DNA from 2 places in the Halomonas sp. PA16-9 genome. Region 1 is predicted to be linked to the other one. Evidence: predicted binding sites of a transcription regulator. Region 1 holds the regulator's gene; the other holds the start of a gene.

Region 1 (5,810 bases):
ACACGACCTGCTTTACGAACTGATTGATATGGAGGTTCTATGACCCTACCTGCCTCGCTACTCGACCAACTCCGCCGTGTACGCCTGCTAGCACTGGATGTTGACGGCGTCCTTACCGATGGGCGCCTCTACTTTCAGGCCGATGGTATCGAAATCAAAGCATTCCACACCCAGGATGGCCACGGGCTAAAGCTTCTCAAACGCGTGGGCGTACATGTCGCGTTGATTACCGGGCGCGACTCCCCCATGGTTAGCCAACGCGCGGCGGCACTCGGCATTGACCATGTTCACCAAGGCTGTGAAGACAAGCTGGCCACACTGCGCGGGCTCTGCCAGCGCCTCGGTATTGAACTAGAGCAGGTGGCTTATTGTGGCGACGACCTACCCGACCTAGCGGCTATCAAACGTTGCGGCGTCGGCATTACCGTGCCAAACGCGCCGGACTATATGCATACCCACGCCGACTGGACTACCGAACGCCTGGGTGGCCACGGTGCCGTGCGTGAGATCTGCGATACGCTGCTTGAATCTCAAGGACACTGGGGCGCGGTGCTCGACACCTATCTGCACGGCCGCACGTAAATGTTTAAACGCTTTAAAGTACGCCTCTGGTTAGCCGGGCTAGTCATCGCGCTGGGGATTCTGCTGGTATGGCTTGACCCCCGGGCCTCAAGACACCAGCATCGATCCCGAAGCACAGGCTCAGGAACCTGGCCACGTGCTGGAAAATGCCGAGATTACCCTATTCGGGGATAACGGCAGTGTCATGCAGTCGCTAAAAACACCGCGCCTTATCCATACCCCGCAGCGCAGCGAAACCTGGACGGAAGAGCCCGAGGCAGTACTGTATGACAGCGAAAACCGTCAGTGGCTGGCCAGCGCCGCTGTAGGCACGCTCAACACCGCTACCCAAGCCCTGCTGCTGTCAGGTTCGGCTCGACTGTTTGCACCAGATGAAGGCTGGCAGCTAGATACCGAGCTACTGCACTATGATGGCCTCGAGCAGCATGCCTGGAGTGACACACCGGTATTGATGCAGCAACCGCCGCAGCAAATGAGCGCTTCACGTATGGACGTTTGGCTTAACACCAGCCAGGTTCGCTTAACGGATAATGTGCGCGGCACGCACCCCCGGCCACACAACGCTAATAGGAACCGCCATGAAAGCCATGATTTCCCCAGCCCTGCTCTACACTGCACTGTTCGGTTTAGCGATACCTTTATCAGTGTTAGCCCAAACCAACTCATCTTCCCAGGCCCCAGTGGAAGTGGAAGCCGACCGTTTAGATCTTGATCAGCGGGCAGGCACAGCTGTTTATACTGGGGATGTGGACATTCGCCAAGGCGAAATGCAACTGCGCGGCGAGCGGGTAGAGATCGAACGCAACGACGCGGGCGAACTCTCGACAGCCACCGCTACCGGTGAGCGCGCCTACTTGCGCCATCAAGGCGAAGGGCAAGAAGGCCCCACGGAAGGCTGGGCGCGGCGGATTATTTATCACGTCGCCGAGCGTCGCGTAGAGCTGATCGACCAAGCCGAACTGACCCAGCAAGAGGACACCTTTAGTGGCGGTCGCCTTGAGTATTTTATTGACCGAGAAGTGATTCAAGCGCGCTCTGACGTTGATGGCAGCGAGCCCCAGCGCATACGCATGACCCTTCAGCCTGAACAATAGGGAGCCTAGCTGTGGCCACTGCTGACACTGCGCCGATCAAAACCCTTTATGCCCACCACCTGGCTAAAAGCTACAAACGCCGCCGAGTGGTCAAAGACATCAATCTGGAGATATCCCAAGGCAGTGTCGTTGGCCTTTTGGGCCCCAACGGCGCGGGCAAAACCACCTCATTTTATATGATTGTTGGGCTGGTCAAATCCGACGCTGGCAAGGTGGGTATCGACGATGTGGATTTAACGCGCGCCCCCATGCACGAGCGCGCAGCCGCGGGGATTGGCTATCTACCTCAAGAGGCGTCTATTTTCCGCAAACTCTCGGTTGCCGAGAATATTATGGCGATACTCGAGACCCGCAAAGAGCTTAACCGCAGCGACCGCGAACAGCGCCTGGAAGCGCTACTCGAAGACTTCCATATCACCCATATTCGCGACAACCTGGGCATGAGCCTTTCGGGCGGCGAGCGCAGGCGTGTAGAAATAGCCCGCTCGCTAGCCACAGAGCCCGCTTTTATTCTGCTCGATGAGCCTTTTGCGGGCGTTGACCCCATCTCGGTAGGTGAGATTAAAACCATCATTCGTGCACTGAAACAGCGCCATATCGGCGTGCTGATCACCGATCACAACGTGCGTGAAACACTAGACATTTGCGATATCGCCTATATCGTCGGCGATGGGCAAATCATCGCCAGTGGCTCGCCCGCCTCGATTCTCACCAACCAAAAAGTAAGGGATGTGTATTTGGGCGCCGATTTTCGCCTGTAATGTTTTTGCCTTAATTGCCCCTAAATAGCGCTTTAAAACAACTTTACGACCAATGGCATGCTTATTGCACTTGCGCCAAGCACTCACTCGCACTAGGGTGGAGCATTCTGATTAACGAGTGGTTCTCAGATGGTCATGAAAGCTTCTCTCCAACTGCGTATCGGCACACAGCTGACCATGACGCCCCAGTTGCAGCAGGCCATTGCGCTGCTGCAACTCTCTACGCTGGATCTTCGTCAAGAAATTCAGCAGGCCCTCGATGCCAATCCCATGCTGGAGCAGGAAGATGAATTTAGTGAACAGGCTGTCAGCGAGCCTAAGGAAGAAGAGTGGTCAGAGAGCATCCCTACTGAGCTCTCGGTAGATAGCGACTGGTCAGATACCTATCAAGATATGGGAAGCCAGGGGGGCAGCAGCAGCGAAGGCCCCGACTTTGAGCGCCAGGCAGCCGGGCAGAGCCTTCATGGCCACCTGCTGTGGCAACTCGCCATGACCGATTTTAGCGCTCGCGAGCAGCTTGTCGCGGAAAGTTTAATCGACGCGCTAGACGCCAACGGCTACCTGACCCAGCCGCTCAACGACATCCGTGAAGGGCTTCGTGCCCAGGGCATTGACGGGCTAAGCCAGCGCGAAGTGGAAACCATTCTACTCAAGCTCCAGCAGTTTGAGCCGACCGGCATATTTGCCCGTGACTTGCGTGAATGCTTGATGCTGCAGCTCGCCGCTCTCCCCGATGATACGCCACTGCTGGTTCCCGCCCGCCGCTTGGTGCGGCAGTTTCTCGAAGCGCTTGGCAAAGACGATATGCGTCTGCTGAAACGCCGTCTAGGGCTCGACGACGAACAGCTGGCCGATGTCATCCTGCTTATTCGCAGCCTAGACCCACGCCCAGGCAGCGCCTACGGCGACACCGATGACAGCTATGTCACCCCCGATCTAGTCGTCCGCCACGATAATGAAGGCTGGCATTTAGAGCTCAACCCCGAGGCCCTGCCACGGCTGCGCATTCAGCCCGACTACGCCAGCTTGATTAAGCGTGCGGATAAAAGCGATGACAACCAGTTTCTCAAAGAGCACTTGCAGGAAGCGCGCTGGTTGATCAAGAGCCTCTCTAGCCGAAACGATACGCTGCTGCGTGTTGGTCGCGAAATCATTACCCGCCAGATTGGCTTTTTAGAGCACGGCGAAGAAGCCATGAAACCACTGATACTGGCCGACATTGCCGAAGCCGTGGAGATGCACGAGTCGACTATTTCACGGGTAACGACGCAAAAATATATCCATACACCCCGTGGTGTGTTTGAACTCAAATACTTTTTCTCAAGCCAGGTGAGCGGTCAAGATGGCGACAGCCACTCCAGCACCGCCATCCGTGCACGACTCAAGAAACTGATTCAAGAGGAGCCGCCCGGCAAGCCGCTTTCAGACAGCCGCTTAGTGACGCTATTAGGCGAAGGAGGGATTCAAGTGGCGCGTCGTACGGTGGCGAAATACCGTGAAGCCATGGGCATTCCCTCTTCCAGTGAACGGCGTCGTTTGCGCTAACTTCGTTAACGTTTCAGGGAAACTCTCGACAAGGGCTTTGCAACGCGGCAAAAAGGGTTACAATCGAAGTACAGTCCGATGGATAAGGAGCACGTCAATGCAAGTAAATATCACTGGTCATCACGTAGAACTGACTGACGCCTTGCGTGACTATGTCAACGAGAAGCTTGAGCGTGTAGAGCGCCATTACGACAATATAACTACGGTGCAAGTCACCTTATCAGTGGAGAAAGAGCGCCAGCAGGCCGCCTGTACGCTGCACGCCGCAGGTGCTGACTTACATGCGGAAGCCCTAGACAGTGATATGTACGCCGCTATCGACGCACTAGCGGACAAAATCGACCGTCAACTCGTTAAACACAAGGAAAAAGCACAAGCTCGCGCCCAAGGCGCCGGTGTGCGTTAATTCAATGACGTTGGAAACCATACTCCCCCCGGAACGCGTTCTGTTCGACGTCCCCGGGGGCAGCAAAAAAAGGGTGCTGGAGTTTTACAGCACCTTTATCGCCCAAAATATCCCCAGCCTGGACAGCCAAGAAGTGTTTAGCCGTTTAATCGGCCGCGAGCGCTTAGGTAGTACGGGTATTGGTAACGGCGTGGCTATTCCTCATGCGCGTAGCCCCCACTGCAACGCCCCTATCGCTGGATTTTTGAAACTGGCTGAAGCGATCGATTTTGACGCTATCGACGGCGACCCGGTAGATCTGGTGTTTGTCCTGTTGGTACCCGAAGAGGCAGATGACACGCATCTCTCACTACTGGGTCAGGTAGCGACCATCATGAATGATGCGGACACGCGCCAGCAACTGCGTAAAGCAACCAGCCAGCGCGAACTGCTTGAGCTGATTACCGCCAAAATTCGCGAGCAATCAGCGGCCTAAGGGTCTGAAACCCTGTTCAGGGCAGATCACAGCAGGTTATCCGCTCACCACCCTCAACGCAGCTTGATCAAAGCAAAGAGAGACTCTATGCAACTGGTGATCATTAGCGGCCGCTCCGGGTCAGGTAAATCTATCGCCTTGCAAGCGCTGGAAGATCTTGGCTACTACGCGATTGATAACCTCCCAGCTATGTTGCTGGGGTCGTTGGTGGATGAACTGCGTGACCAGGGCGACCGAGCACATTTAGCGGTGAGTATTGATGCCCGCAATTTGCCGGGAGCTCTGGAGCGCCTGCCCTCTTTATTAGACGAGTTGCGCCAGCGTAAAATCGACTTTCAAGTTATTTACCTGACCACCGATGCACGCATACTGCTTGAGCGTTACTCAGCAACGCGTCGCCGTCATCCGCTGACCCGCGATAGCGAAATGACGCTGGAAGAGGCGATCAATAAAGAAGAGACGACGCTAGAGGATATTCGCGATCTGGCCGATCTATTGATCGATACATCACGATTATCGGTGCACGATTTACGCCGTCGCATTACCGACCAAGTAGCCCATCAGCGGCGCGATAAACTGACGCTAACGCTGGAATCGTTTGGGTATAAACGCGGCGTACCATTAGACGCCGACCTGGTCTTCGATGTGCGCTGCCTGCCAAATCCGTACTGGGATCCCACGCTGCGCCAGTTCACTGGCCGCGACGCGGAAATCGTGGCTTTTTTGAACAGCTATCCGATTGTTGATGCCATGAGCGACGACATCTTGGCCTGGCTAGAGCGTTGGCTACCCGCTTACCAGAATAGCCAACGTAGCTACATGACTATCGCGATTGGCTGTACTGGTGGCCAGCACCGCTCGGTCTATATGGCCGAGAAGTTAGCGGAAAAATTGACTCCTAGCATGGGCGAAGTTCAACTTCGCCACCGCGAACTGGGTCTGCACTA
Region 2 (5,810 bases), on a different replicon from region 1:
TCATTAACCACAACGGTGCGGATTGGCCAACACTATCTGCCGCAGCGCCTGCTAGCGCCGGTAGAACCCCACCTCCCAATATCTCACCAATACCCATTACAAAACCCAGGGCTGTTGCAATATGGCGCGAATCGACGGTTTCAGAGGGAACGGTGGCCATAAAAAGCGGAAAGATGCCGTTCAATGCCCAACCAAAGAAAAACAACACTGCCAGAATAATAGCCGAGCCATCAAAATACATGGCGCTTAAGGTGAGGATGAGCCCCATAAATGGGGTAATTACCATTACTGGCTTACGACCAATTTTGTCAGAGATACCGCTGACGACGAAGCTTCCGACCGCTGCCGAGATGCCTAAAGTTCCCATCAGCCACCCCATGGTTTCAGCAGAATAACCACGTACACTGGTTAGGTAAATTGGCATGAAAGACCAGCAAGTTACTAAGTATCCAATCAATAACACCGCAATAAGCGAACATAGCAGCATATTTCGATGAGCGAAGACCTCTTTGAGACTTGGGCGCTGACAGGACTGATTCACACCCGTTGCGATAGGTACTGAAGATGCTGTCGGTTCACGCATTAACCACCAGAGGAGTCCAGCGGCTAGAAGACCTGGAAGCCCTGCAAGGAAAAACGCCTCTCGCCAGCCAAAAGCAGAAGCAACAGCCACAAGGACAACCGGCGCAGCAAAAGAACCCAATAAATTTGACCCGAAGTTCTGCATGACCCCCATAGCAATGCCCCGCCTTTCAGGAGTAACTTCTATTGCCGTTACTGATTGCGATATAGGCAGGATAGGGCCTTCTGCAACACCCATAAGCAATCTAGCACCGAGAAGCAATAAGAATGAGGTGGCAAGACCTGATAAAAAAGAGCAGAGAGAAACACAATCGTCGCCATGATCAAAAATATCTTTCTTCGGCCACTTCGATCAGACATTGCACCAAATATTAAACCAGATATTGCCCAGGTGACTGATAACGCAGAGGCTGTTAGGCCTATCTGTAGGTTTGTCAAGGCCAACTCTGGCTGAACAAATGGCATCAGGAAGTTAAGTGCATTCCTGTCAAAAAATACAATGCCAAAGTTAAGGCTCAATAGAGTAACTAAAAGGATTTGATAACGAGTGTTATTGGGCGTGTTAGGCAGGGTAGCTGTATTATTGTTAGTCATGGCTTATTAACACCTTGCATTGATGGGTGCGCTTTTTTAACGCTTCAAATGCGGTTGGCACATTGTTAAGTGGCACGGTCTCGGTGATTAAATGGCGAGGCTCTACAACGCCAGAATCGAGAATATCCAACGCACTTTCGTATTCACGTCGTGAGAAGAAAACGGCAGTTTGAAGGCGTATTTCCTTTGATAAAGCACTAAAGGGTATAAAGCTGTCAGGCTTAGTGCATAAACCAAGAAGCAGAATCGTACCGTGCGTGCGAACCTGCTCAATGGCTTGCGCAATGAGACCAGGAACGCCCGCACACTCGAATACTATGTCTGCTGAACCTCCAAGTGACCGCTCTGCAGCTTTAATGGGTTGATATGGATCACAAACAAAACCGGTCGCCCCCATGTCATAGGCACGTTGTTCTTGGTATCGGGTAATATCCTGTATGACAACCGTCTGAGCGCCAAAGCGGCGCGCCCAAAAAGCGACAGCTAACCCGATAGGCCCAGCACCAAGGATGAGGACACGGTCACCAGGTTTCATGCCGGATAGCTGGAGACCATGGAGAGCAACGGCTAAAGGCTCTACAATTGCACCGTCGTCCATGCTTGCATTGAGAGGAAGAGGTACGCACTGGCGCGCAGCGGTGACGGCATATTCACCATATCCCCCTCCCTCCAACGCCATATCTAGACACCAAGCAGGATTCCCAGAACGGCATGCAGCGCAATAACCGCAACTTCGGAAAGGTATAACGGATACAAGATCTCCTATAGATACATCACTGACTTTTCGACCTAAAGCGACTATCTCGCCTGCATATTCGTGACCCAGCACATCGCCAGGACAAATGCCGAAAATGGGATCCTCAGTCATATGGAGATCGGAGCCACAAATTCCACATCGTTTCACCTGGATGACAACCTCATCGTCTCCTGGTGTAGGGTCTGGAAGTTCGCAAACATCTAAAGGCTGGTGTAACCCCTGAAAGACGGCAGCACGCATCAGCCCACCCTCCCAAGAGAAGTGCCTCCGTCAATAACCAATTGAGCACCGGTCATATAGGAAGAGGCGTCAGAGGCTAGGTATAGCGCCAGTGCCTTGATCTGTTCAGGATCAGCGATTTCCCCTAGAGGTACCTTGGCGTTCCAGGCCTGGCGAACTGCTTCGTCTTTCAACCAGCCACCACCAATGTTGGTTACGAAACCGCCGGGCGCGATAGTGTTGACCCGGATCCGGAACTCTGCCAACTCTAAGGCAACTTGACGTACTAAATGGGACACTCCCGCTTTTGCAGGCATGTAAGCAAGCCCGACCACAGGCTCTGTAATAAAGGCAGCATTGGAGGACGTGACAACAATTGATCCTCGACGCCGTGGCTTCATGTATTTAGCTGCCACTCGCAGAGTATTAAAGACCCCCGTCAGATTAATAGAAATTGTTCTATCCCAGCGGGCTGGATCTAAAACGTCAATCTGACCATCTCTATTTCGCCCTCCTGAAGGGTTCCAAAACCCTGCCCCAGGATCGATCCCCGCATTAGCAAAAACAATATCCAAGTTGCCAAACTGGCGGACATGTTCTTCGAAGGCTCGACTGGTCTGCATTCGATCAGCGACATCTAGCTGGACAGCATGAACCTTGCAGCCTTCGTCACGGAGTCTTTGTGCCTCACATTCGGCTGCGTCGATGTTTATATCCGCTAGTGTCACGTTAGCTCCGTTTTCTGCCAACGCTTCGGCATAGGCAAGTCCTAAACCTGAGGCTCCCCCCGTGATCAGGGCTGAACGCCCTTCTACGCTGAATTGCTCTAATACACGCATATCCCACCTCATAGAAATAACTGTTCATTGATGGGGATATTGTGTTCTTCACAATAAGTGACGTAGTGATTGATGAACCAGAAAACATCCAGCGTTTCTGCCCACTCCCCCTTCTCATCGAAGAACTCGTTAGCTCCCTGCATCCAAAATAGAGCTTTCATTCCATTAGCATCGTCGGTCACTAACGTGTGAGCCTGTCCGGGCATTTCCGTTATAAACTCACCAGGCCCGCAAACCCAGTCGTATTCCAAATATCGGAAAGATCCCTCCATTCCTACAGCCCATACCATTCCTCGGTGCTTATGGGTACCAATCACACCAGGGCTTTTAATCCATAAAATATTGCAATAAACATTATTCCTTACATCAAAGGCCAGATGCCGTATAGCTGCATTATCACCAAAAGGAACCCATGGGCTTTCTACCTCAGAGAGCCCTACATAGCTTCCCTCACGCCCAAATCGGTCTTGCATTGCCTTCATTGGCTCAGGAACTTCTACGATACGATAAGCATTACTAGCGGGTGCATTAGCCATTATTGTTCTCACTTTATTTATGGAAACGATGTATTACAGAGAACTATTCAGCAATTGCTATGCCAACTACTCAAAACCTAGACCTTAGTATAAAAAATAAAGTAAAATTCTTATTATGCAAAGGAAGTTAAGAGACTAGACACGACTAAAGTACAACTGAAGGATTGAACAAGACTCGCCAGTATTTAATTAATTTAATATTTTTAATAAAAAAATGAGAAAGACATGACAAAAAAAATGACGCTTTCGAAAATGACAACGCAACCCAATCAAGCGAGCTCTTGTGAGATAGGCCTTGATGATGGAGACCCACCCACTTTACGTGATTTGACAGAGAGGCTGCGCCTTACCCCTAACGATGGAAAAATTTGGTTCGATGATCGCCGCATGGTGCTACTTGGGGCTAATGCATTTGGTGTGTTGCGCAGAGAAATCATTGAATCACTAGGCTTTTCTAGAGCATGCAGCTTGCTGATGCGCGTAGGTTTTTCAGCTGGATCTGCCGACGCAGCTTTTGTACGAAAACATTGGCCACTAAACGATGAAGCTGGTGCGTTGACCGCGGGAGAGCGGTTACATGCGGTCATGGGGATGGTTAAAGTCGAAACGGTACGACGCGACCACGACATCCCGAACGGTATTTTCAATGCCGAGTTCCTTTGGCATGGTTCAATCGAAGCCGCCGAACATATAAATGCGTACGGCCTATCACGTGAACCGGTTTGCTGGATGCAGCTAGGTTATGCCAGCGGCTACGCCAGTGCTTTCTACGGTAAGCGAGTGATATATCGTGAGTTGGAGTGTGCTGGCTGCGGCGGCTCTTTCTGCCGAATCGTAGGTGAGATGACAAATCAAGAAATAGGCAGTACCCATGACCTTAGCTGGCTCACCAGGAGAATACCTTGCGCCTGAAGCGCGTAAGTCGTCTCGACAAACCACTGGCGTTACGACAGCGTCATCTCCTGCCTCTATCCATGAGAAAATAGATACCCAAAAGATCGTGGGTATTTCAGCAGCAGTCAGTATTGCTTTGCAGAAGATCGAAAGAGTCGCGCCAACGCCAGCCACGGTACTGTTCAATGGAGAATCAGGTGTTGGGAAAGACTTGTTTGCTAACGAGCTTCACCGCAAAAGCAACTTGGCAAACGGCCCCTTTGTCGCCCTTAACTGTGCTGCAATCCCTGACACATTGGTTGAGGCAGAGCTGTTTGGCGTAGAAAAAGGTGCGTTTACAGGTGCAGAAAAAAGTCGACCGGGTCGGTTCGAACGAGCCAATGGGGGCACACTATTTCTTGATGAAATTCCATCATTAAGTTATGAGGCACAAGGTAAGCTTCTTCGCACCCTGCAGAATGGTGAGATAGAAAGAGTCGGTGGTGCACACCCTATTCAAGTTAACGTCAGGGTTGTTGCCGCCTCAAATAAAGATCTTTTCAAGGAAGTGCAGAATGGACTATTCAGAGAGGATCTTTATTACCGCTTAAATGTTTTTCCTATTCGCCTTCCCCCTCTTAGAGAACGCCAGGATGATATCCCCTTATTGATCGAACATTTTTTATACCGCTACTCAAACGTTTATAAAAAAATATTCCAGGACTCACCCGAAAGGCCAGTGAAGCACTTTTAGACTATAGTTATCCTGGAAATATTCGCGAGCTTCAGAATTTAATAGAACGTGGCGTGATTAACGCGCTAGATTCTGAGCCGCTCAATGTGTTTCATATGTTTGACGACGTTGGCTTTGCCACAAAACTCAATCCCCCTTCAGGCCTCAATATTGATCCCACAGGAGAGCTGGAGGCTGGCACAAGTGGGCCTGATCTATTTGGCCGGGGTAAGATTGACGATACGCAGAAGAGCGCTAAATATCACAGGAGAAGTGAAGCAGAAATTTTGTCAAATGCACTTTATAAAACAGATGGCAACGTGTCTAAGGCCGCCAGAGAACTAGGCGTAACGAGAGCTAAGCTAGCCTATCGAATTCAAAAAGCTGGATTAGATCCTAGTCTGTTTCGGCACTTGTAAGGAAGCGCCTGATCGACCTACCAGCCGACCTCTTGGCAGCATTGCCCTAGGCTCTGTTGACTTTTCAGCGCTGCCATAAGCGAAACGTCAACAGCCCCTAAACTTGAACCCATCGCCAAAATACAAGAGGCTTAATACAGCCAGTGTATCGGTTTACGGCACTTGCAAATCTTTGATCAGCTTATTAAACAGCCTGCCCGCAGGCTACGCCACTCGCCCACGCCCACTGAAAGTTATACCCGCCTAGCTCTCCCGTTA

What was found. Region 1 encodes sigma-54, which starts transcription at its own class of promoters, with help from an activator protein. Its sites were predicted from a motif close to TGGCACNNNNNTTGCTNT; they were not measured.
Region 2: a site for sigma-54 is predicted at 3,575-3,592, ahead of FDY98_RS22010 (2,4'-dihydroxyacetophenone dioxygenase family protein). Genes of this name have one in related genera too.

The regions. Positions count from the first base shown of each region.
Region 1 covers NZ_CP040451.1:1,982,281-1,988,090, reverse strand. Annotated here, with positions in the region: gene FDY98_RS09120 (KdsC family phosphatase) at 40-582, shown strand; gene lptC (LPS export ABC transporter periplasmic protein LptC) at 656-1,294, shown strand; gene lptA (lipopolysaccharide transport periplasmic protein LptA) at 1,263-1,676, shown strand; gene lptB (LPS export ABC transporter ATP-binding protein) at 1,688-2,437, shown strand; gene FDY98_RS09100 (RNA polymerase factor sigma-54) at 2,567-3,982, shown strand; gene hpf (ribosome hibernation-promoting factor, HPF/YfiA family) at 4,080-4,388, shown strand; gene FDY98_RS09090 (PTS sugar transporter subunit IIA) at 4,393-4,863, shown strand; gene rapZ (RNase adapter RapZ) at 4,951-5,810, shown strand, end outside.
Region 2 covers NZ_CP040452.1:1,222,863-1,228,672, forward strand. Annotated here, with positions in the region: gene FDY98_RS21995 (MFS transporter) at 1-820, opposite strand, end outside; gene FDY98_RS28805 (MFS transporter) at 775-1,176, opposite strand; gene FDY98_RS22000 (alcohol dehydrogenase catalytic domain-containing protein) at 1,169-2,173, opposite strand; gene FDY98_RS22005 (SDR family NAD(P)-dependent oxidoreductase) at 2,173-2,991, opposite strand; gene FDY98_RS22010 (2,4'-dihydroxyacetophenone dioxygenase family protein) at 3,000-3,527, opposite strand; gene FDY98_RS22015 (XylR N-terminal domain-containing protein) at 3,753-4,439, shown strand; gene FDY98_RS22020 (sigma-54 dependent transcriptional regulator) at 4,399-5,154, shown strand; gene FDY98_RS28810 (helix-turn-helix domain-containing protein) at 5,208-5,552, shown strand; gene FDY98_RS22025 (NAD(P)/FAD-dependent oxidoreductase) at 5,737-5,810, opposite strand, start outside.